3 regions of the Methylocaldum gracile genome follow, and region 1 is predicted to be linked to each of the others. Evidence: riboswitches for the same ligand, from Rfam matches in the RefSeq annotation. Region 1 holds a riboswitch; each other region holds the start of a gene.

Region 1 (9,703 bases):
TCCACCGTGCCTCTATGGAAATCTTCCCGATGACCCTCGTCCAATCCTCCCGCGATGAAACGTGCGTAACGCTCCCGTGCTGTCGCCACATCTTGAGCCAACTGGGAATAGATCCACTCTGTCGTAAGCCAGCTAACGCGATCTAGGTCGAGGTAAGCTCGATGTCCGCTCCAATGATACTCGGCAGGATCGTGGACTAAATTTGCCCGGACTGGATTGAGATGGATATAGCGAACAAGTTCGAGCAGATAAGCATCGGCATCGATCAGGATCGCCTTGAATCGGCCCTGGAACAGATGGCCGATCCGGTTTTCGCGCTTGTTGATCCACCGCGTATAACGAAAAGCCAGGTGTTGCATGGTTTTTGAAAGCGACACATCGCCAATTTGAACCGCCAAGTGGACATGGTTCGGCATCCAGCAGTAGGCGTGAATACGGTGACCGAAACGGGAGACGCCCTCGCCAACCAATTCCTCGAAAACGTCTCTGTCCTCATCGTGAAAAAAGATAGGCTGTCCGGCATTGCCGCGGAGCATGACGTGATAGACAGCGCCGGGGATGTGGATGCGGGGTTTTCTGGCCATGAAGCTAAGCCTTATCGAAAACTACGGTAACAATAGCATGCAAACCAAATAATAAAAGCCTGACCCCAGCTCTGACATCAGATCCCCGCATATATACTCGTTGGTCTCTTTGGGGTGGCACACTTGATGCAGTCGACGTTTTGTGGAGAGATACTACAACGAGAAATGACTATGAAAATTCTAAAAATTTTATTTGGCGGGCTCCTTCTTATAGGGGGAGTTGATGCTAGTGCTACGCCGGCGTTTACCTTGAATTACGACAGTCAATACGGCAGCACTGAAAATACCGGATCGAAAGCGAGCGTGGGCTTTACGTTCACCGACATTGCTCCGCCTCCTGGTGAGTTCAATTTGTTATTGGATATAGCGAATCTTACCCCCACAAACATAGGTTCGACACTTATGGGATTCGGCTTCGACCTGCCAACGGGTGTGAGTGTTGTAGCGGGAACTTATGAAGATCTATCGGGCTATTTCCCTAATCTGTTATTCAATGTGACCTTAAATCCGTATAACCAAGTCGATATCGCTATCGCGTTGAACAGTAATTTCTCGGGTGGAAATCCGAATGGCGGGCTTACCGAAGGCTTAACTGCGCAAGTCTCGCTTGATTTCATCACAGATCCTATTTTGGATGGAGCTGGCATCACTAGCGCATTTATCAACACTTTGGATGACTGCTATGCGAGCACAAGCTGCTACGCACGTTTTCAGGAGGTTGGTTCAAATGGACAAGGTTCTGACAAAGTGCTCGGTGACATATCGGTTCCAACTACGCCTCCTCCTCCACCGCCCGATATAACCGTTCCAGAGCCGAGCATCTTATCACTCTTGGGAGCCGGTCTGCTTGGTCTAGGCTTTAGGAATTGGAGAAGAAAAAAGGCATAGCTCTGAAAAGATCACAAAGACTTCTGATCAGGCAAACTAAAAAGCCGTCCCATTGGGACGGCTTTTTCTTTGAGGTTTGCTGAAGAATATCCGTTTTTTTGGCAGAAACCTTTTCTGTCAACCCCTAGGCAATCCTGCAATTCCTTTTCATTTGTAAATCTGAATCGACGTTTGATTGGTGTTACCCGCCGCATCGGTGCCAGTCAGCGTGATCGTGTGCGTGCCCTTCGCGATGCTGCGGGTGTTCCAGTTATAGGAGATCGAGCCGCCGCTGGTTGAAGCTCGCACGGCGCCGTCGATGGCCAGCTTCAGCCCCTGCAATTTGACGTTATCGCTGCCAGTGCCGGTAATTTTTGTCGAGTTACCGACCTTCACGCCATTGGAGGGGCTGGTGATTTTAACCGTGGGCGGAGTTGTGTCGACGCTGTTAGCCGAGGTGGTCGCCGAGGCGGTATTGGAGAAGGCGGAGTTGCCGACGCTGTTGTAGGCGTAGACACGGTAAGAATAAGTGGTGCTGGCGCTGAGGCCAGTATTGGTGAAACTCGTGACGTTGCTGCCGAGCGAAGCGACTTCGCTCCAATTGACGCCATCCAGCGAGCGCTGCACCTTGAATCCGGTTTCGTCGCTAGACTTATCCGTCCACGTCAAGGCGATACTGCTGGATGATTGAGTAGTCGCCGCCAAACTTGTGGGGGCAGTCGGAACCGTGGGCGTCGTGGTGGTCGTGGTCGAGGACCGGAAACTGGCGACGGTGGCGCTGGTGCCATTCATGGAACGGGCGGTGTCCTGGTAGTTCGCCACCCCGGTCGGCTGGCCATTGTAATAAACGTTAGGATTAGAAAAGTGCGAGATTCGTGGCGAACTGCAACTGTAGGACATGACATCGTGGAACACGCCGCAGATCCGGTAACCATAAGAGTAGGGGTACACGCCGGCGTAGGCGGAATTGTCCGGGTCGTGCATGTTGCCCTGATTGTGGCCCAATTCATGCGCCAGGGTATCGTTGCCGAGGCAGTTGTATTTGGAATCGTCATGCACGACGGCGAACGCATACGGAGCGAACCAGGAACCCAGGCTATTCATCACGTAGGCGATGCCGCAGTAGTTGCTTTCAGCGGTTATAAGCGCCACCTGATCGGCGCCGTACTGGTTGCGTAAGGAGTGTACCTCATCCATTTTGCCATCGCTGGTGCCGGTGACATCCGACAAGCTGGTCGACATGTTGCCCGTCTCGGTATAGCTGACTTCGGCCATTTTTACCAAGTTCAACTGCATGTCCACCTGACTGTTCAGGTAGGCCTGATTGGCCTTGGTAACGGCGTTAATAATCTTGGCTTCTATGCCCGAGACGCCGCCAGCATTCACGCGGGCCTGAGGCGTGTAGACCACCAGCAGATCGATGACTTGGCCGGTGCTGGCGGCTGCGGTGGACGGGCTAGTCGAGGATGTCGTTGTACCGGCCAATTCACCGGCGGCATTAATATCCGGCGCGAGGGGTTCCGAATGCGGAGCGGTCTTGTTGGGATCGATCTGGCGGACGGCATGCGTTTTATTGCCGGCGTAGGCGATCTCGAACATTCTGCCGTCGTCCATCACGACGGTTCCGAACATCGCCTGCCCCCGAACGGCGAGGATCACCTCGCTGCTGCCTTCTTGCCCTTCGATATGACCGACCCAGGACAAACGGCCGTCGATGTCTTCGATACGATCGCGGATGGCGGTAACCGTGGTGTCGTTGAGCAGTTCGAGGGTGAGCGTATCGGCCTTCACCGCGTTGAAGTCGATGGCTACGCCCCGGCTGCGGCCCTTGATGGCTTTGATCTGCGCCTTGGCCTGCGTGGGCAGGGTCAGATTCGTGTCGCTGAATAAGCGCTGCGGCGGCGCCGCATGGACGACACCCACAGTAGACGTTAAGGCTGCAAATACGCCAGCCAGTCCGAGGATATTTTTGCGGCGCGCAGCGGTGAACTTAGAATGCTGAGTCTTGTTGCTCACGTTGTGGTCCCCTAAGAGTCGAGTTGACGGCGATGGTCTCTGGGAACCCGCGGGGATGAGACAAACCAAAGCAACCTTTGGCTTGAGCTGGCAATCCCGCTGTCATAGGAGCCTGGCTCCCGTAGACCGGTAACTTTGCGCCACCACCTTTCGATGGTTTTGCCTTTTTCAGATCAAGCGGCATTAGGTCAGCGGCTCGATTTTTCTGTAGAAATAAGATTGGTCTAAATCTAGGGAATTTGTGTGATTGAGTCGGCAAAAAAGTGTTGTAGATTGTTTCATGTAGGCATTGATTGTTGTTTTTTATCAGTGGCCGTAATCGTTCGCCGGGTGGCTCCTCACCTTCGGATAAACGATGCATTGCTGCCCGTACCCCCCCTTGGGCACAGGTTAAGCGAATCGCAGCTTCTTTTGAGTTTGTAGCGTTGCTATGACACCGGAGTGGCTGACACGTCAAACGTTATCCGGTGCCATGGCGGTTTAGCACGCCGTATGCCAATCCGATGTTCGTTGATGATCGGCCTGGCGAATCCTTGAATCTCTTGTATGCAGAGCAGGACTTGAGTCAGAAAATGACCGGTTCCATGGAGTGGCCGGGCAAAACATGTCTCCATTCGGCAACAGCCATGTGGCATGTGTCACTGTCCATTTCCAGGAAAAACGAGAAAAACGCGTTATCCAGCGGCGATTTGTCCGATTATTCCGGCTGGCGACACTAGGAAGATCGTCTTGGAATGGCTAAGAGCGGAGCGGTTTGCAGTCCTGACTCGATTCACCCGAACTGTCATACGGGCACCCTTTGATGGATACGTATGATAGTTCGGGCTTAGAGCGTTTTTATCTCGCTCGTCCGACAAAACAGGCTTGGCCGAAGTCGTTGGCGCCTTCGGCTAGGGTGAATGGATTCAAGCATTCGTAGGTCGGCAATCCCTTCCCAATCGCAAACGGTCGCTTTAGCCGCGACCCTTCCGACGAAGACGCTCGGCCGGGACATGGTGTCGGGAAGGGGGGCTTCGGCGCTCCAATCGCAAACGGTCATCCCAGGAGCGCTGGGATGACCCTTCCAATCGCAAACGGCCTGGCCGGGAGCGCCGGCCACGCCCTTCCCGAAGACGCCGTTTGCGATTGGAAGGGTCGCGACTAAAGCGACCGTTTGCGATTGGAAGGGATTCCCGACCTACTCGCGAGTGCCCGTACAGTAGGTATGAAAATGCCCTAAGTACATTCCGTAAATATTTGCGGAATCTCGACAGATTGGCGGGGTTGTCCTGCAGGTTGCCTATGCCGCAAGACTTCCCTGAATGTACTTAGATAACGAATTTTTGCCTCAGTGGCAGATTCCAGCCGGTGCTACTCGATCAAGATCAGATAAAGCGTAAGGCTACGATATTCGACATTCGATCAAATGCGGCGACCAAAGCGATATCGCCGACGCTCATTATCGGCGTCGTTGTCGGTCCTTCCCGTAACGCCATTGACAACCGACGCTGTTGCCGTTGTCACGACTTCACTGGGGCTGGACTCGGCTATGCCGTTATAGGCCGATACGCGATACGAGTACTCGCTGTTCGGGTTGAGTCCTGTGTCTGAGAAACTGGTGATGTCGGAGCCGAGTAACGCTACCTCTTCCCAGTTGACTCCATCGCGGGAGCGCTCCACTTTGAATCCCTCCTCGTTATCCGAGTTATCCATCCAGCGAAGATTGATTCCATCGTCGGATTGAGAGAAAGCTGCCAGCCTGCTTGGAGTCGCCGGAGCGGAAGCGGCCACTTTACTGGCACGCCACGCGGCAACCGTGGCTCGGGCTTTCTCCATCGACCAGGCGGTCGCCGCGGCCTTTGAGGGATTTATGTTCGGATCGATTCCTGTGGGTTTGCCGTTGTAGTAAACGCTAGGATTGGCGAAATTCGAAATGCGCGTTGCCCCGGTGCAGGCGTAAGACATAACCGTCCGGAAACCGCCGCTTTGGCACAGACGATGCCCATAAGAGTAGGAATAAATGCCGGCATAGCTGGAGTTGGCGCGGTCATGCGCGTTGCCCTGGTTATGGCCCAGTTCGTGCGCCAGAGTTTGCGCGGCGAGACAGTACGCTCTTGAGTCGTCATGCACGACAGCGAACGCATAAGGTGCAAAGGAGCTACTCAGCCGCGTCATTTGATAGGCGATACCGCAGTAATTTGCGTCGGCGGAAACCAGGGTCACTTGATCAGCACCGTATTGATTGCGCCAGGAATGTACGACGTCCATCTTGCCGTCCGTTGTGCCGCGAAGATCATTAAGCGTGCGGGCCATATCGCCGCTTTCCGTGTAGTTGACCTCAGCCATGCGCACCAGGTTGAGCTTCATATGAACTTTGCTGTTGATATAGGCTTGATTGGCGGCCTCGACGGCTTTCACGATCTTGGCTTGAATGCCCGAGGTGCCGCCGGCATTGGCGCGTGCCTTCGGCGTATAGACGACCATCAGGTCCACGATCGTATCGGTGATCGTGGCTGCGGCTATCGGCGGCTCATTGGCGGCCGTCTCGGCTTCCGAACTGGCCGGCGCGTTGGCTAGATCTGGGTCCATTTCAACATCGGGAATCGGGTGCTTGTGAGGCAGAATCTTTCTCGGGTCCACCTGCCGGACGGTATGAGTATCATCATCGTTGGCAAGGATCTCGTAGATTTCACCATTCCCCCGCTTGATGGTTCCGGACATGGCTTTTCCGATCACAGCCAGAATGACTTCGCTGTCGGGTTCGCCCTGCAGATGACCAACCCAGGCGGAATGCCCCTGAACATTGTCGACGATACGGTCTTTCTCGGCGACCAGAAGCGTGTCATTGAAAATATTCAGATTTATGGCATCTGCTTTGAGTCTGTCGAAATTAGGCCGGACCGAACGATGTCTGCCTTTTTTGGCTTGAGGAGGCAGATAGGTGTCCGGTATGGCGTTCCAAACGTCCTGAAATAAGTCTTCAGGCAATTTTCGTTCGGCGACGGCCGTATGGCTTACCCCCGAGAAGGCCAGAGACAGGTATAACGGACTCAAGACCAAGTGCTTCTTCATTTTTTTTAGCTCCTCTTAGTAATGGAAAGGAGATGCGAGCGGTTTCTCGAAATCTCCTCCTCTAATTCTCAGGAAGTCAGTCCCGGTGTCCCTTTTCAGGGCGTCACGAATCAGGCCGCGTCGGGAAGCCTGCTGCTACAGAGCGGTCTTTTGTGGAATGAAATCGACCGGAATCCTGAGGCAGGGAGTTATTCCGCTAGGTTTTGCCGTTTAAGGTTCGATTGACAATCCCGCCTGCGCGGGATGACTGCCGTCGAACCTTGGCTTCGCGTTGCTACCTTTCGCTGCTCTCAGGTCGAACCGCTTTTGGCGGAATGATCGGCGGGGGCATCGAGGTTTCGGTTGAAATCAGTGGCGAATAGAAGATTCGATTCTTTTTCTTCATGACTACACGGCTTACGGTAGTGGTTATGGTCACGTAGCCTGACGATCGCCAGAGCCCCCAATAGCGCACGGCATTGGCTTGTTATCCGTGGTGCCTCGATTGTGTTTATCGTCCCTAACGATTTTCTTGTGTAACCCTTGTTCGGCACGCTTCGGCTTCAGGCATTATTTGGGCCATATTCATAAGCATTTAATAAGTAAACAAATGCGAGACATTGGCCGATATTTTCGGGCTTCGTATGTCGCTCTTAAGAAACGGGCAAAATCGTTCAACCGCTTCCAAGAAGTCAGTAAAGAATGGTCTGTGGAGGTTCACCGAGGGAGGTCTATGAGGCTAGTCGCTATTGCGCGACACTGTTGTAAGAAAGCGAAAATATCGCTGTGCCAAACTAGAAATTTCTAGAGTCGCGCTACTGCGTCGAACATGGCATGGAATCGCGCTTGATTACGGTGAAAAATCTGGGATTCGAAAGTACCGTATCGAGCTAAGTGACAAGGTATTGAAATGGGCCGCAACTAGCCCCTATAGTGATTGGATCAATTTTTTGCGGGGGATACTTGTGAGGAAATTCGCTTTTCGCGTCCTGATGTGGCTGATGATCGCAATGCTCGTCGGGTGCAATACCGTATCGGGCTTCGGCAAGGACGTCCAAAAGCTCGGCAGGAAAATGGAAGAGGCTGCCGACCGGCGTAACCGATAGCTCGTCCAAACTCCCAAAACTGGCCGGCCCGACAAGAACATAATCCCTTTCAAAGTCGTGTTCTGCTGCCGTTAGTCGTGGCGAGCGCGGTATAATTTGCATTTTTCGCTGCAATTTTCGATGTCTGAATTTCTTTCGGAATTAAGCCGCCGCCGCACTTTCGCCATCATCTCTCACCCGGACGCCGGTAAAACCACATTGACCGAAAAGCTCCTCCTGTTCGGAGGCGCGATCCAGTTGGCCGGTTCGGTCAAAGGACGCAAGGCGGCTCGTCACGCCACCTCGGATTGGATGGAGATGGAAAAGCAGAGAGGAATCTCGGTTACGACCTCGGTCATGCAGTTCGAGCACAAGGATAAGATTTTCAATCTGTTGGATACTCCCGGACACGAGGATTTTTCCGAGGATACTTATAGGACGCTCACGGCGGTGGACTCCGCCCTGATGGTGATCGATAGCGCCAAGGGTGTCGAGGAAAGGACCATTAAGCTCATGGAGGTCTGCCGGTTGCGGGATACTCCGATCCTCACCTTCATTAACAAGCTCGACCGCGAAGGGCGGGAGCCCATCGAATTGTTGGACGAGATCGAACGCATTTTAAAGATTCAATGCGCGCCCATGACTTGGCCCATCGGCATGGGCAAGCGCTTTAAAGGCGTGTATCAGTTGTATGACGACGCAATTCAGTTGTTCAGCCCGTCTCACGGTGATCGCATCGTCGAAGGGGAGGTCATCCAGGGATTGGATAACCCTCGGTTGGAAGAGATACTCGGAGATCAGGCAGACGAGTTGCGGATGGAGATCGAGCTGGTGCGCGGCGCCAGTCACGAGTTTGACATCCAGTCCTACTTGGCCGGAAAGCAAACTCCGGTATTTTTCGGCTCGGCGATCAATAATTTCGGCGTTCTGGAGCTATTGAACGCGTTTGCAGACTATGCGCCACCGCCTCAAGCGCGGCAAGCCCGCGAGCGCGTCGTGGGGCCCGAGGAAGAAAAGTTCACCGGCTTCGTCTTCAAGATTCAGGCGAATATGGACCCGGCGCACCGCGACCGCATCGCTTTTATGCGAATCTGCTCGGGCAAGTACGTGAAGGGCATGCGAATGCACCACGTCCGCATCGGCAAAACGGTCCAGATCGCCAATGCCATCACGTTCCAGGCCGATACCCGAACCAATGTCGAAGAGGCGTATCCGGGCGACATCATCGGCTTGCATAACCATGGCACGATCCAGGTGGGCGATACGTTCAGCCAGGGGGAGACGCTCAAATACGAAGGGGTGCCTTATTTCGCGCCGGAGTTGTTCCGCCGGGTGGTGCTGAAAGATCCGCTCCGCGCGAAGGCCCTGCAAAAGGGCTTGCAGCAATTGACCGAGGAGGGCGCGACCCAGCTCTTTCGGCCGCTTAAGAATAACGATCTTATTCTGGGCGCCGTGGGTGTCCTACAGTTCGATGTGACGGCCTTCCGGTTGAAATCGGAGTACAACGTCGAATGCGTTTACGACAACGTACCGGTCACCACGGCACGCTGGGTCGGGTGTGATGATCCGAAGAAGCTGGAGGAATTCAAGCGCAAGGTTTTCGACAATCTGGCCGAAGACGGCAGCGGTTATTTGGTTTATTTGGCCAGCAGCCGAGTCAATCTGCAGCTTACCCAGGAGCGCTGGCCGGATATTCGCTTCAGCGCAACCCGTGAACTGTAAGGTGCTGCGTAACCTTAACCGATGGTGCTTTCGGCGCTGTCGGTGTTTCCCAAATTGTCCGCCCAGGTGACACGAATCTTGTCGCCCGTTTTTCCGCCACGGAATCTCACTGAGATGTAGGGATCTCTGGATACGGCTGTGCTTAGCTCACAGCTTGCGACCAAGCGTTGATTGTGCTCTATTCTGACTTCTCGAATGAAGTGAGCCGGAATGGTTCTTTCCGTCAGCTCATCCCAGCGGCGTCCGGTTTCCATCGGATGGGTGATAAGCATGCGGACGGTGGTTAGGTCTTCTTCCTGCTTGGTGCGTATCTTGATGCTGGACATTTTAGTGACTCAGGTCGAACGGGGCCAAAGTTAAGGTAATCATTAGATCGCTTGGATTCAAGCAGGGATACGA
Region 2 (9,703 bases), 1.6 Mb from region 1:
ACGCCCGAAAGGACGAGTCCCCAGGGTTAGCCCGGTCGCCCGGCAACCTCGACGGATCGTCCTTCGGCATCCTCTCGTCTACTTCTTTCTCGACCCCTCCCCCCTGGAGGGACCACGATCCGTCTCCGGAACCGGAAAAGCTTCTTGCGGTCCGGCTACCATCGAGTCGCGCGCTTTTTCCTTGAGCTGGACGGCTCTAGCCAGCAGCTCATTGCGTTGGCCCTTGGCGCGGCCGGAAGCGGCGTTCCTCTCAAGCTTCAGCGCCTGACGGAGATGCGTCAGGGCCTCAGGATATACGATCAAAGTACCCTCCGTCAGAACCTCGATGGCATCCTTCGTGTCGGCCGCCGCCAATCGGATGATGTCTGTCGCGCTCCGGTCGCTCAGGCTCTGCGCTTGCAGATCCATCCGATTGGAACTCCGTATGTTTTCGAGCGCGTTGATGGTTCGCAGGAACATCGCGACGGCGACGACCTGGGACGAGTCGAGCTTGACGTGCCGGTTCTTGCCGGACGACGTCAATGAGCCGGGCGAATTATTGAACGCATCGGTGTTGTAATAGGCCACCGCTTCCTCGATCGTGCTGACGCTATTGTTGTGGAAGAAAGGCGCCGTATCCGCAGCTTCGACCAATGACGGGGTGTTGAACCGCCCGTCTCCGTAGCAGGGCTGGTCGTAGTCGGGACCGCAGTCGATTCTTGCGTGGTGCTCCTCTTTGCCGAATCCCCCATCATAAGGAATGCTGGCATCGACCAGGCGCGCCGGTTGATCCCGCATGTTTTCCACGCCGCTGTCACGCGTCGGATTCTTCTTGGTGGTCGAACTGTTGGCACCGGCATTTTGGTGGCAGCCATTGCAATTGGCCGTCTGACCGAAGATCGGATTGCCGCTGCCGTCGACGGGATTTTCCTTGGTGTCGAACAGCTGCTTGCCGCGCTCCACCAACGGAGAGGTGAACGTCAGGTCAGCCAGCACGATGTCCTCGCTGCGCCCCAGGGACAGCATATAGGCGACCAGGGCGTCCAATTCCTCGTCGGTGGCCAGACGAAAATCGACACCCGGAACCCGATTGAGCGTTCGGGTCATATGCTGGGCGATGGCGCCTTGCGCGAACAGCCGCAGGGAGCCGTCTCCCGGCGCGCCGTCCCCCGACCAGCCAATGGCGTTGGCAAATTTCGCGTCTTCCTCGAACTCGCCGCCGTCCGCCAGAGTTTCCGTGCCAATCGACGCCGCCAGGGCCAAGGTATGAGGCACGCTGCGCATGACGCCGGGCCGGTCGAAGCCGTCCACATTGGCAAGGACCAGGCCGAGTTGACGCAGCAATTGCGGCTTTTCCAAGTCCTTGAGCGCAGGGTCGTATTCGGCCACGAACAGGGGATCGTCCTTCGGAAGCTTGACGATGTATTTCGGGTCGATGGTGTGATTGTTGTCCGGCCGATGGCAGGTGGCGCAGGTGCGTCCGTTGCCGCCGAAGGTTTCATTCAGAAAAATCTCCCGCCCTCGGGCAATCTCCGCGCCGAGAACCGCATCGAGATCGTTCCGCTTTTTGGCATCTGCATGAGCGAGCTTGGGCAGCATGAATTCGAACGGCTTCGCCGCGAAGCCGGTATCCTGTCGGGGAAGATTCGGCCAGCTACCCACACGGGTCACGGTCCAAGGCTTGTCGCCGTAATAAAGCCTCTGCATGAAACCCGGAGTACCGAACAGCACGCCCCCCTCTTCGGGATTTCGTTTCTCTCGGGTAACGGCAATCAGATCCAAAGTGAATCCGCTCATGGCCAAGCCGTCGAGACGGGTCTTCAAGATCCGTTTCCCTTCACTGTTCGGTTCGAGACGGCCGAGCCTCTGCATGGCGTTGGCCTTCTCCTGTCCACCCGCCTTGTGCCAGCCGGTTTTATTATCGACCAGCCAAACCTCGTAGCCTCCCGCATCGAGTCCGCTGACTTCGACCGTCACCCATCCCTCCAGCAGGTCGAGCCGCATGCGTCCCTGCGCCCGGCTGAATTCTCCGGATAAGGCTTTCGAATAACCGAGCGGGATGGTCAGAAAACGATCGCCGCCGTCAGCTTCATAAGCGGTTTTCCAGCGGCTGTACGCGTTCTTCAGGGTTTCGACATCGCCGTGGCCTGTGACCAGCTCCGACTTGGAAACTTCGGTATCGGTAAGCAGCAGGTAGGCGACCGTACCCCCAAGCATGAGCGCCAGCGCCGCCAAAAGTGGAAACGTATTTTTATTCACGGACTCGTACCAGGATCGGATTTATTGGAAGAACGTAGCTATACAGACGGCGATCCCACTCCTACGGACGACCAACGCGCGAACCGCTGAGCCTTGCTCGGCCGTTGCGAAACCTTGGTCGCGAGGAGGTGTCGGACACCGCCCGCATTGGACGACCCTGTCACTACGTTGAAATTATTGTTAAACGAATGGTTACGGCACCCGCCGAAACCGGTCATCAACCCCAAGGCCTCCGGCATCGCTTTGAGCACGCGTCTGCCGTGTTCGGATGAGCCGGGACATATCAATGCTCTATGGCCAGATCGATCGGATGAGCCCGGGAGATCGTTCCACCCGGGCACTCTTGCCTCTCTGGTTGCCAAGTTATGCCGGAGTCGGTTTCGAAGTCCGGCGGCCGATGGTAAATACGCCAACCAAGGCACTGCCGAACAGCCATACGGCAGCGGGAATCGGAACCGGCTGGACTGTCAATTGATAATTGCCGGCTACGCCGCCCAAGGCGCCTATGATGATCGTGTATTCGCCCCCATAAGTGGTGTCGAGGTCGAATACCTGCGACAAGGTCTCGCCGACCGAGGATGCCACGCCCCAACCGAGCAGGGTGAGATCGTCGGAGCCCAGCGGATTGTTTACCGGGGTCGGATCGGTAAAGAAGGTATCGTGCCTAGAAGCGCCGGCACCGGTATCCCAGCCGCCGTAAAGCGCGTAGCCGAGTTTGAGGTTGGCGCCGCCGTCGGCAAGGTCGTCCGCCAGAGTGATTTTGAATTGCGATATTCCGGCATCCACGCAGCCCTGGGCGCTGCCGCCGCAGGACCAATGGATCAGGCCGAAGTCCGCTCCGTGGCCCCAACCCTGTCCGCCGTTGTCGGGATCGGACCAGGAAAGGCCGCCGACCCGCAGCATTCGATCCGTGGGAAGGTCGGGATCGTTATTGTTGTTATAGTTGGCAATCTGCCGCTGCAGGCTGCTGCCGTTGGTGGATGTGGGCGTGCCGGTCTCGATGGTGCGGCCGGCCGCCGCCGCGCTGTGCATGCCCGCATACCACATGACGGGCAAACTCCCGGTATAGCCGACACCGCCGTTGGTCCAAACGCCGCTCGCGTCGGTGCCCGGCATTCCGTCGGCGCCGTTGATGCTGCCGCCGGTGCCGTCGCCGTAACCGGCGATGTTGAACGTGGCGTGCGCGTGAGCCTCGGGCGCAGCGACCAATGTTCCCCCGAGCATTCCCGCGAGGGCCAGTATTGTTGCCGTGGTTTTCATACTATGATTCGTCCTCGTCACTGTTAGTGGTCGTCCAAAAGCTCGTTAACAGTGATGTCCGCGGCGCTTCACCGTACCCAATGGAGCTGCGCCGCGGTCCTCCCCATCACACTAGGAGGCGGCTCGGCCGTCTCGAATACTCCATAGCATCGAGACCCGAAGCTTTCCGGCCCCGCCTCGCGGCGGGTGTGGCGATTCGGACAGACCTAACGGCGGTCCATCCCGACAAAGATCCCTCGGGCGATCCCTGCCAGCCGATTCCTTGCGAATCCGTGTGTATCGCGTCTTTTTACGAGCCCCCTAAGCGGCGGACCCGGCCTTTGCTGAAACAATAAATATGCCACTAAATAATCATTGCTAATCAAACAGATAAATCGCATGCAAACGCCACCGACGTGGCAAATCACGCAGTCTCATGGGTGATTCCACACAAAAGTTCCCCGCTTAGAGCGCGGAAAGGAAGGCGTGTACATACGTCGAGGTCTTGTTTCAGGCGGGAACGGCCATGACGTTCTTGCGGCGCTGTCCCAGCGTGACCAAACTCGCGAGGGCGCTGCCGAACAGCCAAACCGCCGCGGGGACCGGAACCGGTGCGGTGCTGATATTCAAGCTGTACTCCGCGATGTTCTGACTCCAGTTCCCCACGCCGGCGCCGCCCAGGTAGATGGAATAAACCTGACCGGCCAGGGCCAGAAAGGTCAAACCGTCTACACCGTCGACGGTGCCATCGTGAGTCAAGTAGCTCAGTCCTACGGTGCCGAACGGGTTATCGGCTTCGTAAGGTTTCGCGGGTGTGCATCCGGGGCAGTTCCAGGAGCCGTGATGAGAGTAACTGCCAGTACCGGAGTCCATGCCGGTGAAGACGGTGATGCCAAAGTTCTGAATGTCGTAGCCGGTTCCCGTAACCACCACGGGATTCAGTGTTACCCACATAGTTTCTTCGGCCTTGATCAAGCCAATATCGGTCTGATGTCTCCAGCCGGTCGGCCCGTTGGCTGTCGGAACTCCGCTGCCATTGACGCCTGCGTCCTGCCAGGCCCCGGCGCCGGTATCGATTTCCGCGGCGAAGCCGTAACGCGTTACTGCATCTGCTTTCGAGATTTCGAGCGTGTTGCCCGCCGAGTGAAGCTCGGCCGCCCAGTTCAGATGAGACGTACCGGCATAGCCGAAAGGCAGCGTGGTGGCACTGGCGGTTCCGACCCAACCCGGCGATACCGTCGGATAGGTCGGATTGCCTATACCCCCATAGTTCCAGCCGTCGGTGGCGGACAGCTCAGTGGTGGTGAAGGTGTTGTACATCGTATGCGCCTGGGCGCCGGAAACGGCGCCTACGGACAAGACGGTACCGGCGAGGGCCATGGCCACCGCTTTGGTCAGTTTGTTTTTGTTTTTGGACATAGGAAATTACCTCGTGCTGTTCTATGGAGTTGGTCTTTGTTTTCACATAGGCAGCGATGTCCGCAGCGCTCCCGTCAAAAGCGGAAGGCGCTCCGATCTCCCCATCACCGAGGGAGGCGGCCCGGCCGTCTTGGGATCAAATTCACAAGACCCGTGGCTTTCCGAACCCGCCTCGCGGCGGGAGTGGCAGGTGCAAAAGGGACTCCGCCCTGCTACGGTCTACGCTCCCCTTCCCCGGCAATGGTTTTCGGGTTTTCCGTAGCACAAAGCGCGTTCGAACCGGAATTCGGTCGAACCGGCCGATACCCCAAGAGCAATAAGCGCGCCTGAGGTAAACCGTTGATATAGCGCTATTTCTATGACGAACCTAACGGAAGCTGCGGGATATCCCATGTTTGTAGTGCGGGTATTCCAGCATGTGGCGACCCAAATCATCCGGAGGGTCAGCCAGCTCTTTCACTACACCGTTTCAAAGCGGCGATCGGCTGAGGCCGAGGCGATGAAACGGCCGGATATCGCCGACACCGGCGCATGCCACATGGTGCGCCCAGCCTCGAAGGCAAGCTCGACCGCCTTGTCCCGCATCATGCGGCGACGGCCTTGTGTCTGTGCCGCCCGACGAATCCCATCCCGGCCAAAGCACTGCCGAACAGCCAAATGGCGGCCGGTATCGGAACCGGAGAAGACGTGATGTTCAAGACGTAAAGATCCTTGTTTTGATTCCAATTGGCTCCGCCGCTACCGCCCAGATAAATGGAATAAATCTGACCGGCCTCCGCCAGGAAGGTCAGACCGTTGACCCCGTCGACGGTTGAATCGTGGGTCAAATAAGTTACGCCGGTGGTGCCGAACGGATCGCTCGCGGTGAAATCTAAGCCTTGAATCGGGCTATTCCATGCCTGATGGTTCTCATAGCCGGTACCGGTGTCCATACCGGTAAATACCGTAATCCCGAAGTTGGCAATTTCCGAATTGACGGCGGAGAGATTCAGCGTGACATAAGCATCGCTGTGCGACATCAACAACCCGATATCGGTGGTGTGCGACCAGCCCTGAGGGGTTGCTCCCGCGTCGAGCCAGGCGCCCCTGGCAGTATCGATATCCGCTGCAACGCCATATCTCGCTTGCGCATCTGCCCTGGAAATTTCCAGCGAATCACCCGCGTTATGGAGTTCGGCCGCCCAGTTCAACGCCGAAGAACCGGTGTAACCGAACGGCAGCGTCGTCGGGCTAGCGGTTCCGACCCAACCCGGCGATACCGTCGGATAGGTCGGATTGTTTATACCGCCATAGACCCAGCCGTCGGTTCCCCCATCGGTAGCGGGCGTTCCGGCGTTGTAGGTGTTGTACATCGTGTGTGCCGATGCCTCGGCAACAACCCCTAAAGAAAGGGCCGAGCCGGCAACCGCCATTGCGATCGCCCTGGCCAATCTGGTTTGTTTCATATGAATCCCTGCAAGTTGGAAGTTGAGATACCACGCCGTTAACCCGCATTGCTCATACCCCTTCGCTTCAGCCGTTCGCGCCGCAAAACGGTGTAATTCCAAATCCCTTCCAATCCGGAATTGATTTTCGAAGGGTGGCCGTAACCTACCCTACGCAACGTTCATTCGCATGCCGAATGGAGTAAGAAGTGCAAGCTAAGCGCAACCGATACTTAACAAGTGTCGTGCCAGTGTCCAAATCGAGGCACTACGGTGCTTCCAAGGCTTTACAAATAGGCCGGAATCCGGGAAATGAGGTATATGCCCCAGCATTCAGCGGCATATCGCGCATGAGGAGGAAGTCGGGCGAGGGGGGAGCCGATTGCAATGATGCGGCCTCGTTACGTCGGGAATCCTTTCCCGACGTAACGGGTTGACAGCCAAGCGAAGTCGGCAAAGGATTGCCGACCCACGAATAATTCCATTCGGCATGCGAATGAACATTCATCGTAGGATGGGTAGAGCGAAGCGAAACCCATCGATGGTGGGATAGCCCCTCGGCTCAGCGTAACCCACCGACCCTTCGACTTGGCTCAGGACAGGTCCGAGGCCGCTCGGTGGGTTACGGCCTTGCGGCCTCACCCACCCTACGAAAATCAATTCCGGATTGAACGCGATTTGGAATAAGCTGCCGATTCCGCCAGAGAGCCGCCCACGTTGCCCTCGACGTCGATCCAGAGATGCGGCAAGCCCATGGCGTCCAGCCAGGCCGGACCGTTTTCCTCCTTGAGCATGGCGATGGTCGAAGCGCTGCCGGCGACCACGCAGAAGTCCCCCACCACGCTGACGGCGGCGAGATGGCGTACCGGCCAGCCGCTTTTGGGATTCAGCACATGACCGTATCGGATACCGTCCACGACGATGCAGCGTTCGTAGTCCCCGCTGCTCGCGACCGCGCCTTCGCGCAACGCCAGGGTCTTGATCATCGAGCCTTTTTGGCGCGGGTGAGAAATTCCGACTCGCCACGGACTACCATCCGCCCGCGAGCCGATCAACTTGATGTCGCCGCCCAGATTGATCACGCCGTGTCGAACGCCCGCGTCCCGGCACAGCGCCGCGGCCCTGTCGACGGCATACTCCTTGACGATGCCACCGAAATCGAGCTCCATGCCGGCTACCGGAAATTCGAGCACCGGCGGTTCCCACCTCAGCTTGTGCCAGCCGACCTGCTCGAGCAGACCGCGCACTTGCGCGTCGTCCGGCAGTTTGCCTTGTTCGAAGCGCCAGGCACGCCGCAAAATGCCGGAGGTGATGTCGAAAAGCCCGTCGCTCTGTTCGTAACAGGTCGCCGCATAATTCAGCAAACCCGCCGTTTCGTCATCCACCGCAACCTGGCCACCCTCGGCGGCGACCCTGTTGATGGCGGACAGCAGGCTGTCGTTGCGATAGCGCGAATAGCGCGCCTCCAGGCGGCGCACATCGGCAATGGCCAGCTCCGAAATCCGTCTTGCCTCTGCACGAGTCTCGGCAAAAAGCTGGATTTCGCATGGCGTACCCATTGCCTTGAAGGCAAAGCGAAAATATTTCAGGTCGTTCGAATTCAAGGCCATTCCGGAAGGGTTGCTAAGTAATGCGCTTCCTTCGTCAGCACATCCTATACGCTACTACTGCTGGTTCCCAAGCTCTTGCTTGGGAACCATAAAACCGGAGTTTGGGAACCAGTGTGCCGAGCCCACATAGTTGCTATACACAGAGTAGTAGGTCGGGAATCCTTTCCCGACGCCCCAGCTTGGCACAGGGGTTTGTCGGCAACGGATTGCCGACCTACGAACTATCGCGGGCTAAAATCCGCTCCCACAGGCCGTAAATCGATCCCGAAACCAACCCGGCCCATCAAAACGCATAATTCCAGGTAACGGCCAGTGTCCCGGTACGCTCCAGCTGATAACCGTTGACATCGTCCGACACCGGTTGCAACCACTCGACGCTGAGATTGTGGCCGGCGAAATCGCCGCTGGGTACTGAAAGATTGAGACCCAGCCCCACATCCCAATAGCGTCCGCCGTAGTTGGACGGGAAGTCCACCGGCGCGGTGGTCGAATGCTCGCGGTTGAATTCGCCACGGATAGAACCTTGAACGGTGTAAACGCCGCGCACCGAAGCCGACAGCCAGTTCGTCAGGCTGTAGCCGCCCCAGGCGGTGGTCTGAAATACGTCGCCCAGGGCATAACCCGACTTGTTTCTGCCTTCGAGCCGCTTGGTGCCGCTCACCTGCGCGCCCCAGAACCACTTGTCCGCCTGTCCGGTATAGGTCAGGCTGGGTTTGAAATCCCAGGTGCCGCTGCCGAGTTGCATACTGTAATCCTGTAATTCACCGTCCTCCGTAGCCCCGCCATCCACGGTCATGTCGACATCGCCCGTGGGCGCGCTGACCCCCAGTCCCAGATTGAGGCGGTGCCCGGACACGTCGAACAGCTTGATCAATGCCACCATCAAGGTATCGCCGAATCCGTCGCTGCTGTGCCCGCCGCCGTGCTCGTCGTCTTCCGGAGCCCCCGGCAACGGCTTCGACTCCATCTCCATGTCGACGAGCTGGGGCATCAGCATCAGGTTCAGCCAGTCGGTCGGCGCATACATGATGTCCAGCATGTGCATGTGCATGGTCATGTCTTTCGGCCGGGAGAGACATCCCGAGTTGCCGCAGGCGCTGCCGATCAGCGTTTGACTGCCGACCCTGCTGGTGCCGTGCAGCATATCCCCCGCCTGATTGCTGTACATGTAGCGATACCCCGCCATCAAGCTGTCGGCCTGGTCCATCATATGGCCGAACATAATGCCGGCGGGCATGTTATGCCCGTAATGGTGCGAGCCGTGTTCGTGGTGGCCGCCCGAGAATGAGCCGGGCGCCGACAGATTGACGTTAAGCCCGGCGTGAGCCAGGAAATAGTTGAAATCGGCATAATCGCCCGCGCCGCCCCCGCCCAGCTTCAGATCGCCGGCATGGCTGTAATATTCGAAGCCCGCTTCCAGCCGAATGCCCTTGGTGAACTGCTTGCTGAACGTGATGCCGCCGCTCAGGGCGCCGAAGCCGGACAGGCGAAAATCGCTCGAATAATAGCCGTCGGCTCTGGGCGCAAGGAAATATGGAGCGAAGAAGTCGGCTTGCGACTGCGAATAATAGCGGATGCTCGGCGCAGCCATGATGCCGAAGGGCAGTGGCTGATACCACTTCAGCTCGAAGGTGTGAGAATCGATGCCCCAATCGTCGAAGTAGTACCGGTAATCGAAATGCAGGGACGCATCCAGCGCCGGTATATGCCGGTTCAATCGACCGGAGAAGGCCCACTGGTTGCGCTCGTCGGGCCGTCTTTCCCGAAACAGCT
Region 3 (9,703 bases), 1.9 Mb from region 1:
GACAGCAACAGCGCAGCTATTAAAGGCTTACAGTAACGGTCGAGCATCTTGATAGTTTCCTGTTAACGAGTTCCTTGAGGGAAAGATTTCGGGAAACTCCGATCCGGTTCTTGGCCAAGTTCAGGACGAACGATCGCTCGTCGACGACGCGAACCATGGGCAGAAACCGGGTTTTCCGAGTTTCCGTCGATGGATAGGGCGAGGTATCCATGCCTCACTCGGCTGCGCACCGAGGACGGGTACACGACAAGGTCAGCTTGCGGGCATCGAGCGCGTCGATCGTACCGTTCTTGTCGATATCGCGGGGATCGTCCGGACCGGACGCGGATTGATTCCGCACGGCGAGGATCAGGTCGATATCCAGGCGATCGATATCCCCGTCGCCGTCCAGATCGCCGGCCAGCGGGGTCGTTTCGCACGAATCGGGAATATGATCGGCATCGGCGTCACCGGCCCGGCCTTGTTCGATATCCAGAACGTCCGACACGCCGTTTTCGTTGCAGTCCGGAAACACGTTCAGATAGTACACGTCCTGCTCGCCGTTGAAGGTTGCGGTATAGGCAACGCTTGCGCCGTCCCTCCTGGAAACCAGGGTCGAATAGTCCCCTATCTTTTGGGAAGCGTGCGGATAGCCGATCGTGGTATCGAAAGGCTGGCTGACCGGAACGTTTTTGCTCCACGTTGCGCCGCCGTCCCATGAATACGCGTAATACAACCGCGAAACGTTATAGCTGCCGCTATCGCGCGTGTCGTACCAAACGGCGTCGATGCGCGAGTTCGGAGCTACCCCCATCATGCCGAACCATTGCCACGAATCTTTATTGGGTTCGTCGTCGTTGACCCTGATCGGCGCCGACCAGGTCTCGCCGCCGTCGCTGCTTCGGACGAATTTGATGTCCAGATTGTCTTCGCCGGGCGGATCCACCGTCGCCAACACATAGACCTTGCCGCGCAACGGCCCGTTGGATCGGTCGACGTCGACTTGAACGTCGCCTATGGGACCGTACCGATTCGGATTGTTTCGAAAATTGAATAAAGGAGCGGGACCGCCGATATCCAGGATCTGCGTCGTAAAGGTGGGTATCGAATCCGGATCTCGCGCGTCCAAGGACTTCGAGAAAATGTGCTGGTAGTGGTTTCGATTCTGGGTCTCTTCGTCCCATTCACTGGGTTCGAGCCGTCCGGCGATATACAACTCGCCTTCCGGCCCCACCGCCATGGTGCCGAAACTCGGGTTACCGGGAATCCCCACCGGCAGTTCGAAGCTCGCTCCGCCGTCGATGGAACGGGTGAAACAGTAGTCATCGCCGGTTTCGCGCCAGTTGACGTAGACATGGCCATCGCCGATTCCGCCGCTACGGTCTACCGCGAGCTGGCCTTTGTCGCCGCCTCGTCCGTGGGCGAATACCGGTTCTTGCCAACTGCGCCCGCCGTCGGTCGACTTGATGACTTGAATGTCTTCGATATAGATGCCTTGCTCGTCGAAACGCAGACTCTGAAAGTAAAAGTTCCCCTGAGCATCCACATCGATGACCGGATTGCTTCGGCCTTGTCCAGGCGTCAACGATCCCGGAAAGGTCCAGCTGGAACCGCCATCCTGGCTATGCGCCCAGCCGCCTTGGCGAAAGGAGGACTGCACGGAGTCGAACTGACGCCAGGCGATGACGATGTTGCCGGGGTCCAGCGGATTGATCGCCATGGTGGGCTCGTTGGCCGCATCGCCGGTAATGTTTTGACCGGCCGCGTCGACGTTGACCTGGATGCTGATGTAAGGACCAAAAGCGGAATGCGTCGCTGCGGCGTCGGCGCATGCGAACGCCAGTATCCATCCGGACCACACCGCGGCATGCCGTCCCGGATGTGGATTGCGTAAACCGGACCGTATCATGCGCGGTAACTCCGGGATCTGCCGAACAGGCCGAATCCGGCGAGACCCGATACGAACAGCCACACCGCGGCCGGAACCGGTACCACGGTGGTTTGAAAACTGAAATCGCCGACGATCGCGCCCACGGTGCCGCCAAAATGCTCCCATCCCGGCCCGACCCCGAGTTCGCCCGACAGGGTGAACGAATTCGGGTCGAGCCCCATCGCCACGTTGAACAAGTTGAAGGATTCCGACCGGAAAGAATAATGGTTATAGAGCGTCCAGCCGGAGCGTCCGGTCTCGGCATCGATGTTGGCCGCGTCGAATTCCAGGGTGTAGTCTCCGGAGACGATGCGGTTGCTCGGCGATCCGGTATCGATCCGGAAACGGCTGACGCCGCCAAGACCGATCGCGCCGGTGACGCTGCCCGCGAAATCGCCCGGATCGAACGTCAACGTGGTCGGCTTGGTTCTCCGGCCGACCGGGACGTCGACGGTAGCGCCGTTGACGGCGAATTCGAGACCCGTGGCCGGGATTTCGCCGACGCCCGGCACTATATGATCTTCCAAAATTTGCGCGTTGTTGCGCACCGCCGCGGCTTGTGCATCGAAAAATTCCTCCAGATATATGGAAGGCGCATCGGTCGCGTCCAAGGAGACGGCGGCGGCCAGCGCATCCCGGTCCAGGTTCATGATCAATGCGCCGCCGGAAACGGTGGCGGCGGTCGCCGTTGCCGGAAGGAATGCCAACCATGCGGCTAGAAATGTCAAACAGGGTGCAAGAGTTTTGCCGAATCGCGAGAGTCGGTGGCGTGTAGTCATGAGGATAAGTCCGTAACAGGTCGAAGGTGGGAGCGTTTATCCGGCCGATTGGCCGGATAAACGCGATAGACGGCTCCCCGGGCGGCTCGGCAGCCCGGGTCGACGGCCTCTATTCGGCGATCAAGCGGATAAAGCCGCCTGGACCGACTTTCGGCGGGCGCCGGCCAGCAGGCTTAACAAGCCGCTGCCGAACAGCCAGACCGCTGCCGGCACCGGAACCACGGCAGGCGAAACCAGAGTGAAGGTAGCGGCTTTACCGGCGGAGTTCGAGCCGTCGCCGCCGAACAGGAAAGCGGTCATATTGGGTGACCACCAGAGTTCCCCGGTCATGAGCAATTCATCGCCATTGGTGGTAACGCTGATGTTGCGGGCATCGTAAGTGGACGTTCTGAAGCTCGTGTTGTTCCACAAGGTCCAGCCGCTGTTGACGCCGTCATTTCGACTCGCGTTGTATTCGAAGGTGTAATCTCCGGACGTCAATGTACCCGTGAAACTGCCACGGGTCATCACGACACCGTTCAACCCGATCTGGCCGTTGGCGATAAAGGCGGACGAGTCGACCAAAGCATCCTGACTGGCGTCCCAGGTCAACGTGGTGGGCTTGTTGGCGCGGCCGCCGGCGCCCGTTGGAATTCCGGTGCCGGTCAGATCGGCGGGATTGACGACGTATTCGAGCGTTGACGGCGCGGGGTAGGTGTTGGTGGGCACCGTTATGATATCCGCAATGGTCGAGTAAGTATCGGCCACCGCCTTGGGAAAGAAGTTCGCGACATAATATTCGGTTAGCCCGCCAGGACCGATGGTTAGTCCTTCCAACAGGTTGTTCGGGTTGTCATAGGTAACGCTAAAAGTTCCCCCGTGCAACACACCGGCATCGGCCGAATTGGCCATGATCAGGGCAGCCGCTGCGAGAATGGTCTGTCGGATCTGCATTTTCTTGACCCCAAATTTTTGCATGGATTTTTTCCTGTGATTTGAAACATCGAGAGGTTGTGCGGCAGGCTCGAGAAATCCATAGCCCTTGAATAACTCTCACAGGAGAGGCGGCCCGGCCGTCTTGAATACCAAGACCCGCGGCTTTCCGAGTCCGCCTCGCGGCGGAGGTGGCGAAGGCGTCTCGTCCCTGAGACCGATATCATCCTGGGCCAACGGACAGGCATGCGCCCAACCGCCAGTCGTCGCTGATAAGAACCGCCGAAATGACAATGACAATAAGGCTCGAAAACTGGCGTTCTTATCGGGCAAGTCAAGCTGCTAAAGCAGATACCGTGCCAGTGAGCAGGGGTATTCCGAGACTAACAAGCTGTAATTTGAAAATACCGGGGAACGGTGGAAGCAAAGCGTAATTTACCTGGGAACACATGCCAATTTACAGGCATGTCACGGGAAAGAGGCAGCGAGTATCAGTGCATTAACAAATGTATCGTTAATGCGTAGGTATCCGGGTGCCCATGGCGGATATCAATGCGCGACATACCGCATTATGTGGGGAGCAGGTTAAATGCCGCAATTCAATGCGCATGACATCATCATAATCTGTTGTCTTATTTGACATTAATCGTCTGTCCTGTGAAATCCCGCAAGGCTTAAGGCATACAACGTAATTATTCGATGGCAATCGACAAATACACCAGGGATATTCGGGACAAACTGCGTGATTCATGCTTTTGCGGGAATATTTCCCGATATTTGTAATCCATGGACTACGTTCAGCGGACCATGGATTATTGGACTTCGTCTGGGCCGCCAAATCAGCATCATTTGCCGGCCGCACAAACGGTCGCTGCGTGCTTGAAGATACCTTGGTTTCTTCGGTTCTCGTGCCTATCCTTCAGGACGCAGTCCTTCATCCGATCTCTTGTAGGCGATGTATGCCAAGCGTCGTTGAGCCAGAGGATGGCGGCCGTAATGGGGTGAGACGGTCACCTCGAAACCGGCGCCGGCGAGAAGACGTTCGATTTGGGCGCCGTCCAAAACGCCGATCCGGTGCCGCTCCTCGGAACGGCGGTAGCCGTGGCCGCCTTTCCTGAACACGGTAATGTCCCGAATCAACAGGTTTTCTTGCGGCTGTTCGGATACTTCCACCAACACCGCCCAATCCGGCCCTTTGCGCCAGGAGCGATAGTGCATGGGTTCGCCGTCCGAGCGGACAAGGATGTCGAATGCGAAAACGCCGCCTTTCGGCAGACAGGAAGCGATGTTCCGGAACAAGCGGTCAAGGCGCGCTTCCGACGGCGCTCCGTCGGCACAATAGTTCAGGGCTTCGCCCAGGGCCGTGACCGCGGCGCAAGGGCGGAAGTCCACATCGTACAGCGATGCGGTCAGAAACTCTGCTTCGGGCGCTGTACGTCGGGCCAGTTCGATCATCGGCGCGGAAACATCGACGCCCAAAACCGAATATCCGTGCTCCAGCAGTTTCTTTGCCCAGGTTCCGCTTCCGCAACCCAGATCGATGATCAGGCCGGAATCGAGACCCGCGGCGCGGAACAGCGCCAGCAACTCATCGCCGGCGCCATCCACCAGATCGGGGAAGCCGACGTGATGAACATAGGCGAGATCTTCCTCATAGAACGGCATCATCGTTTCGAAGCATTTTTTCGACTGGAATTCCGCCAGCCCATGGGGCGGTCAAAGCCGGTCCATCCCGATGGGTTCGCCATTATCGGCACGGGTTTTGGTCAATCGCCGTTCCGCATCCGCTGCGGCGCTGTCCTTGCCCTGCTTTCGATACACCTCGGTCAGTGCCCAGAGCGCCCAGGCGTCATTCGGCGCTTCTCGGAGCGAAATATCGAGCTCCCGCTCCGCCCCCGCCAGATCGCCCTGGAGAAACCGCAGCGCGCCTACCGAACGGCGTACCGGGTAGTACCAGTAGGGCGGTTCCATGTAGGTCAGCTTTTCCTGAAGCGCCGCCGCCCTCTCGAAGGCGGCGACGGCGTTTCCGAGATCGCCTTCGGCCTGGGCGATGCGCGCCGAAAGCACGTCCTGGGCAATCCGAACGATGTCCGCCGCCGGGACGCCGGCTTCCGTCAATCCGGAAAAATCCGCCGTTTTGGCGATCCCGGTCAAGGCGTCGAGTTCGAGTCGTGCGTCCTGCGGCGCTCCCTTGGCCGCCGCCGCAACGCCACGGGTATAGCGCCACATGGCTTGTACGTACGGGAACTCCGAGCCCGGATCGGCCATTTTCAGGACCGTTTCGGGCGGACTGAACTGGGCGTGGGCGAAGTATGGCGCGGCCTTGACCGGTTGTACCCACGGCACCGCACGGACCGTCTCGTCGGACAGCACGCCGGCGAGTTTCTCCGCCGCCGCGAGAGCGGTTTTGCCGTCGCCCGCCATCTGCGCCGAAACCATCAGGAAATGAACGTTGTGCGGATAATAGCCTTGCGCGTAGATGCCCTTTGCGCCGGTCTCCTTCAAATATGCCTCGTCGACTTCGATGGCGGCGCGATTGGCTTCGAGAGCGTCCCGATAGCGGCCCAGCCGGTAGTAAAGGTGTCCCGGCATGTGGACCAGATGTCCCGCGCCCGGCATCAGACCGGCGAGGCGTTTCGCATAAGGTTCCGCCCGTTCGGGCCGGTCGGAAGCCTCCATCATATGGATGTAATAATGAATCGCGCCGGGATGGTCGGGGTTGTTCGCCAGCACCCGCTCCAGGACCTCTACGATTTCCGCCGTGCGCCCCTTGGGTTTGCGGCCTTGGTCAGCCCAGTAGTCCCAGGGCGCGAGATCCATCAGGCTTTCCGCGTACAACACGGCGATCTCGTCATCCTCGGGGAAACGCTGGGCGAGTTTGCCCATCGCCGTGGCGTAGGCTTGGTCCAGGCGCTTCCGGTCGGTCTTCGGATTCTTGTCGTAGCGTTTCGCGAGCGCCTCGATCAAGGCTTGCTCCTTGGGGCTCGCGTGCTTGGCAAGGGCTTTCGCCCGCTCGATCGCGGCCCAGGCCGGGCCGACCGCGGAAGGCTCCATCGGCGCATTGATATTCGGTCCCAACACCAAGGCTTCGCCCCAGAAACACATGGCGCACTGGGGATCGAGTTTCTGCGCCATGCGGAAGGCCCGTTGCGCCTCCAGATGGTTGAAGGCATAGGCCAATCTCAAACCCTGATCGAAATATTGCTGGGCGCGGGTGTTGCTCGTGGTGATCTTGTAGCTCAGCGTGCCGAGGTTGTCCCACAGGGGCGGTTCGCTATCGACGTAGACAGCCTGGGCGGCAGCCGTGTCCTTGGGATAATGCCCCGCTTCGGTGTGAACATGGCCCGTCGTTTCGGCGGCAAGTGCCGGTTGCGTGCCGATCAGCAGCGAGGCCAGCAGGCCGATGCCGATGGTATCGGAAAATTTCATGATCCCCTCCTCGTTAAGCTTAGGCTTGAATGCGTTCCGTCGAACGGGAAACGCGATTATCGTAAAAACGACCGTTCATTGCTTAGGCGTAAAAACCAAACTCTCGGGTTCCGGTTTGGTGATTTCCGCTCACTTTTGTTTGCCGTTATACCGAAGCGGTCACATTGTGGCAGTGAAATTGTAACAACGGCTTGCGCGAAAAGGCCTCGCTGAGCCAGAATAACCTTTCGACACGCTCTGAATATTTACTCGTACCCGATCCGATCCATGAATCTCCGTCACTTCGCCATTCGTCGCATCGTCGCCCTCGTGGTGGTCGTCGTCGTGCAAGTGGTGATGCGCGCGCCGTCGTGGGTTGGAGATGAGTAAGTAAACGACCTGATTCAACAACCCCCGCCGGCGCAAGCCGACGGGGGTTTCTTTTTTGGGGCCTCCGCCGGACTCCGGCTCTACCAAGGAGAACCCCATGACGATACTATCCGGCGCCCAACTCACCGTTCGCCTCCTCGAGCGGCAGGGCGTGCGCGTCGTTGCCGGCATTCCGGGCGGCGCGAATCTGCCGATCTACGATGCCTTGTCGAAATCCGCGCAAATCCGCCACGTCCTCGCCCGGCACGAACAGGGCGCGGGCTTCATTGCCCAAGGCATGGCGAGGGTCACCGGCGTTCCCGCGGTGTGCATGGCCTCGTCCGGACCCGGAGCGACCAATCTGCTGACCGCTATCGCCGATGCCAAGCTCGACTCGATCCCGCTGGTGGCGATCACCGGCCAGGTGCCGCGCGGGATGATCGGCACCGACGCCTTTCAGGAGGTCGACACCTACGGCCTGACGATTCCGATCACCAAGCACAATTTTCTGGTGGACTCGGCGGCGGAACTGCTCGAGGTGATGCCGAACGCCTTCCGCATCGCGGCTTCGGGACGTCCGGGGCCGGTGTTGATCGATATTCCCAAAGACGTGCAGACGGAGTCGATCGACGTGAACGCATGGCCCGAACCCGGCGCGCCGGACCCGGCTCCGCCGGTCGATATCGCGCTCGTCCAGCGGGCGGCGGATCTGATCGAGGCGGCGGAGCGGCCGATTCTGTACCTCGGCGGGGGCATCATGCACGCGGGGGCGTCGGAAACGGCGTCGGCCCTGGCCGAAAAATCGTCGCTGCCGACCGTGATGACTTTGATGGCGTTGGGCGCATTGCCGGTGGACCATCCGCTGTCGCTGGGCATGCTCGGCATGCATGGGGCGCGCTGTACTAACCTGGCGCTGGACGAATGCGATCTGCTGATCGCCGTCGGTGCCCGTTTCGACGACCGGGCGACGGGCAAGGTCGCGGCGTTCTGTCCGCGCGCGAAGGTCATTCACATCGACATCGATTCGGCCGAACTGAACAAGATCAAGACGGCCCACGTCGGCATTCGGGGCGACGCGGCGGCCGTGTTGCAAGAATTGCTGCCGAGAGTGCGGGGGCAAGACCGGGACTCGTGGCTGGCCCGCGTCGCCGAATTGAAGCGGATGTTTCCCCTCGTCACGCCCGGCATAGCCGACCCGCGAACCCATTACGGCTTGATACGCGCCGTGGCCGAGAACCTCGACGACGAGGCGATTGTCGCAACCGACGTCGGCCAGCACCAGATGTGGGTGGCACAAAGCTATCCTCTGCGCCGCCCGCGCCGCTGGCTGACCTCGGGCGGCCTGGGCACCATGGGCTTCGGCCTCCCGGCCGCGATCGGCGCGGCGCTCGCCGAGCCGGACGCGGCCGTGGTCTGTTTCTCCGGCGACGGCAGCATTCTGATGAACGTGCAGGAGCTGGCAACCGCCGCCGAGGAGGACGTCAACATCAAGGTGGTGCTGATGAACAACAACGCTCTCGGTTTGGTGCACCAGCAGCAGACGCTGTTTTATGGCAAGCGCATCTATGCGTCGCGGTTTCGTGCCGCGCCGGATTTCGTCCGGATCGCCGAAGGCTTCGGCCTGCGCGCCGTCGATCTCGATACGGCGGAGAACCCGAAGGAGGTCCTGCACCAAGCGCTGACCACTCGCGGCCCATGCCTGATCCACGCCGGCATCGACGTCGAGGATCAGGTATTGCCCATGGTGCCGCCCGGTGCTGCCAACATAGAGATGATCGGAGGCTGAATCATGGACGGACAGTCTTTATTCGAACAACGGACGTCGGCGCGGACCGTGCTGGAGCTCGACGTCGTCAACCATCCCGGCGTCATGTCCCACGTGGTCGGCCTGTTTTCGCGCCGCGCCTACAATGTCGAGGGCATCCTCTGCATGCCTGTGGGTGCCGGCGCGACCAGCCGAATCTGGCTGCTGGTCAATGAAGACGCGCGCCTCGCGCAGATGGTCAAGCAATTGGAAAAGCTGGAAGATGTCCTGAGCGTACGGCGTCATGGCGCGGATCACGAAGTGTTCGAGCGGTTGGAGGAATTCTTCCGTTGAAGCGTTTGGTGGCGACTGCTTGTGAGCCACCGTCTTGCGCGTCGATCCCGTTTGTCGGCAAAGGATTGCGGACCTACGACCTCCACCTTTCAGGCAGGCGTTCTCTAGTTCGGGAGTTCCGGCCAGTCTTATGCCCACACCGCGAACGATGTGACTGATTATCGAATCTTGCCGACCGGGGTTCTCAAGCGTAATCTGGACCTGAGCCGCAGATCCAAGTTGACGGAC

What was found. A riboswitch is a leader RNA that binds a small molecule or an ion and turns the genes downstream of it on or off. The one in region 1 is predicted to bind cyclic di-GMP.
Positions count from the first base shown of each region.
Region 2: it holds a riboswitch for cyclic di-GMP, as region 1 does, so the genes downstream of both, ACWJJK_RS09940 (hypothetical protein) here and ACWJJK_RS17110 (reprolysin-like metallopeptidase) in region 1, are expected to answer to the same signal.
Region 3: it holds a riboswitch for cyclic di-GMP, as region 1 does, so the genes downstream of both, ACWJJK_RS02350 (hypothetical protein) here and ACWJJK_RS17110 (reprolysin-like metallopeptidase) in region 1, are expected to answer to the same signal.

Region 1 covers NZ_CM132196.1:3,845,084-3,854,786, reverse strand. The annotation lists gene ACWJJK_RS17120 (transposase) at 1-584, opposite strand, end outside; gene ACWJJK_RS17115 (cistern family PEP-CTERM protein) at 756-1,472, shown strand; gene ACWJJK_RS17110 (reprolysin-like metallopeptidase) at 1,620-3,467, opposite strand; cyclic di-GMP riboswitch class I at 3,554-3,641, opposite strand; gene ACWJJK_RS17105 (M12 family metallo-peptidase) at 4,869-6,518, opposite strand; gene ACWJJK_RS17100 (entericidin A/B family lipoprotein) at 7,490-7,603, shown strand; gene ACWJJK_RS17095 (peptide chain release factor 3) at 7,724-9,304, shown strand; gene soxZ (thiosulfate oxidation carrier complex protein SoxZ) at 9,319-9,630, opposite strand.
Region 2 covers NZ_CM132196.1:2,241,167-2,250,869, reverse strand. The annotation lists gene ACWJJK_RS09950 (hypothetical protein) at 79-2,238, opposite strand; gene ACWJJK_RS09945 (hypothetical protein) at 2,602-3,498, opposite strand; cyclic di-GMP riboswitch class I at 3,613-3,701, opposite strand; gene ACWJJK_RS09940 (hypothetical protein) at 3,988-4,896, opposite strand; cyclic di-GMP riboswitch class I at 5,009-5,094, opposite strand; gene ACWJJK_RS09935 (hypothetical protein) at 5,356-5,484, opposite strand; gene ACWJJK_RS09930 (VPLPA-CTERM sorting domain-containing protein) at 5,481-6,341, opposite strand; gene ACWJJK_RS09925 (FAD:protein FMN transferase) at 6,977-7,930, opposite strand; gene ACWJJK_RS09920 (DUF3570 domain-containing protein) at 8,214-9,703, opposite strand, start outside.
Region 3 covers NZ_CM132196.1:532,099-541,801, forward strand. The annotation lists gene ACWJJK_RS02335 (hypothetical protein) at 1-47, opposite strand, end outside; gene ACWJJK_RS02340 (hypothetical protein) at 215-1,888, opposite strand; gene ACWJJK_RS02345 (VPLPA-CTERM sorting domain-containing protein) at 1,885-2,688, opposite strand; gene ACWJJK_RS02350 (hypothetical protein) at 2,809-3,645, opposite strand; cyclic di-GMP riboswitch class I at 3,728-3,806, opposite strand; gene ACWJJK_RS02355 (class I SAM-dependent methyltransferase) at 4,513-5,268, opposite strand; gene ACWJJK_RS02360 (tetratricopeptide repeat protein) at 5,317-7,029, opposite strand; gene ilvB (acetolactate synthase large subunit) at 7,496-9,163, shown strand; gene ilvN (acetolactate synthase small subunit) at 9,167-9,475, shown strand.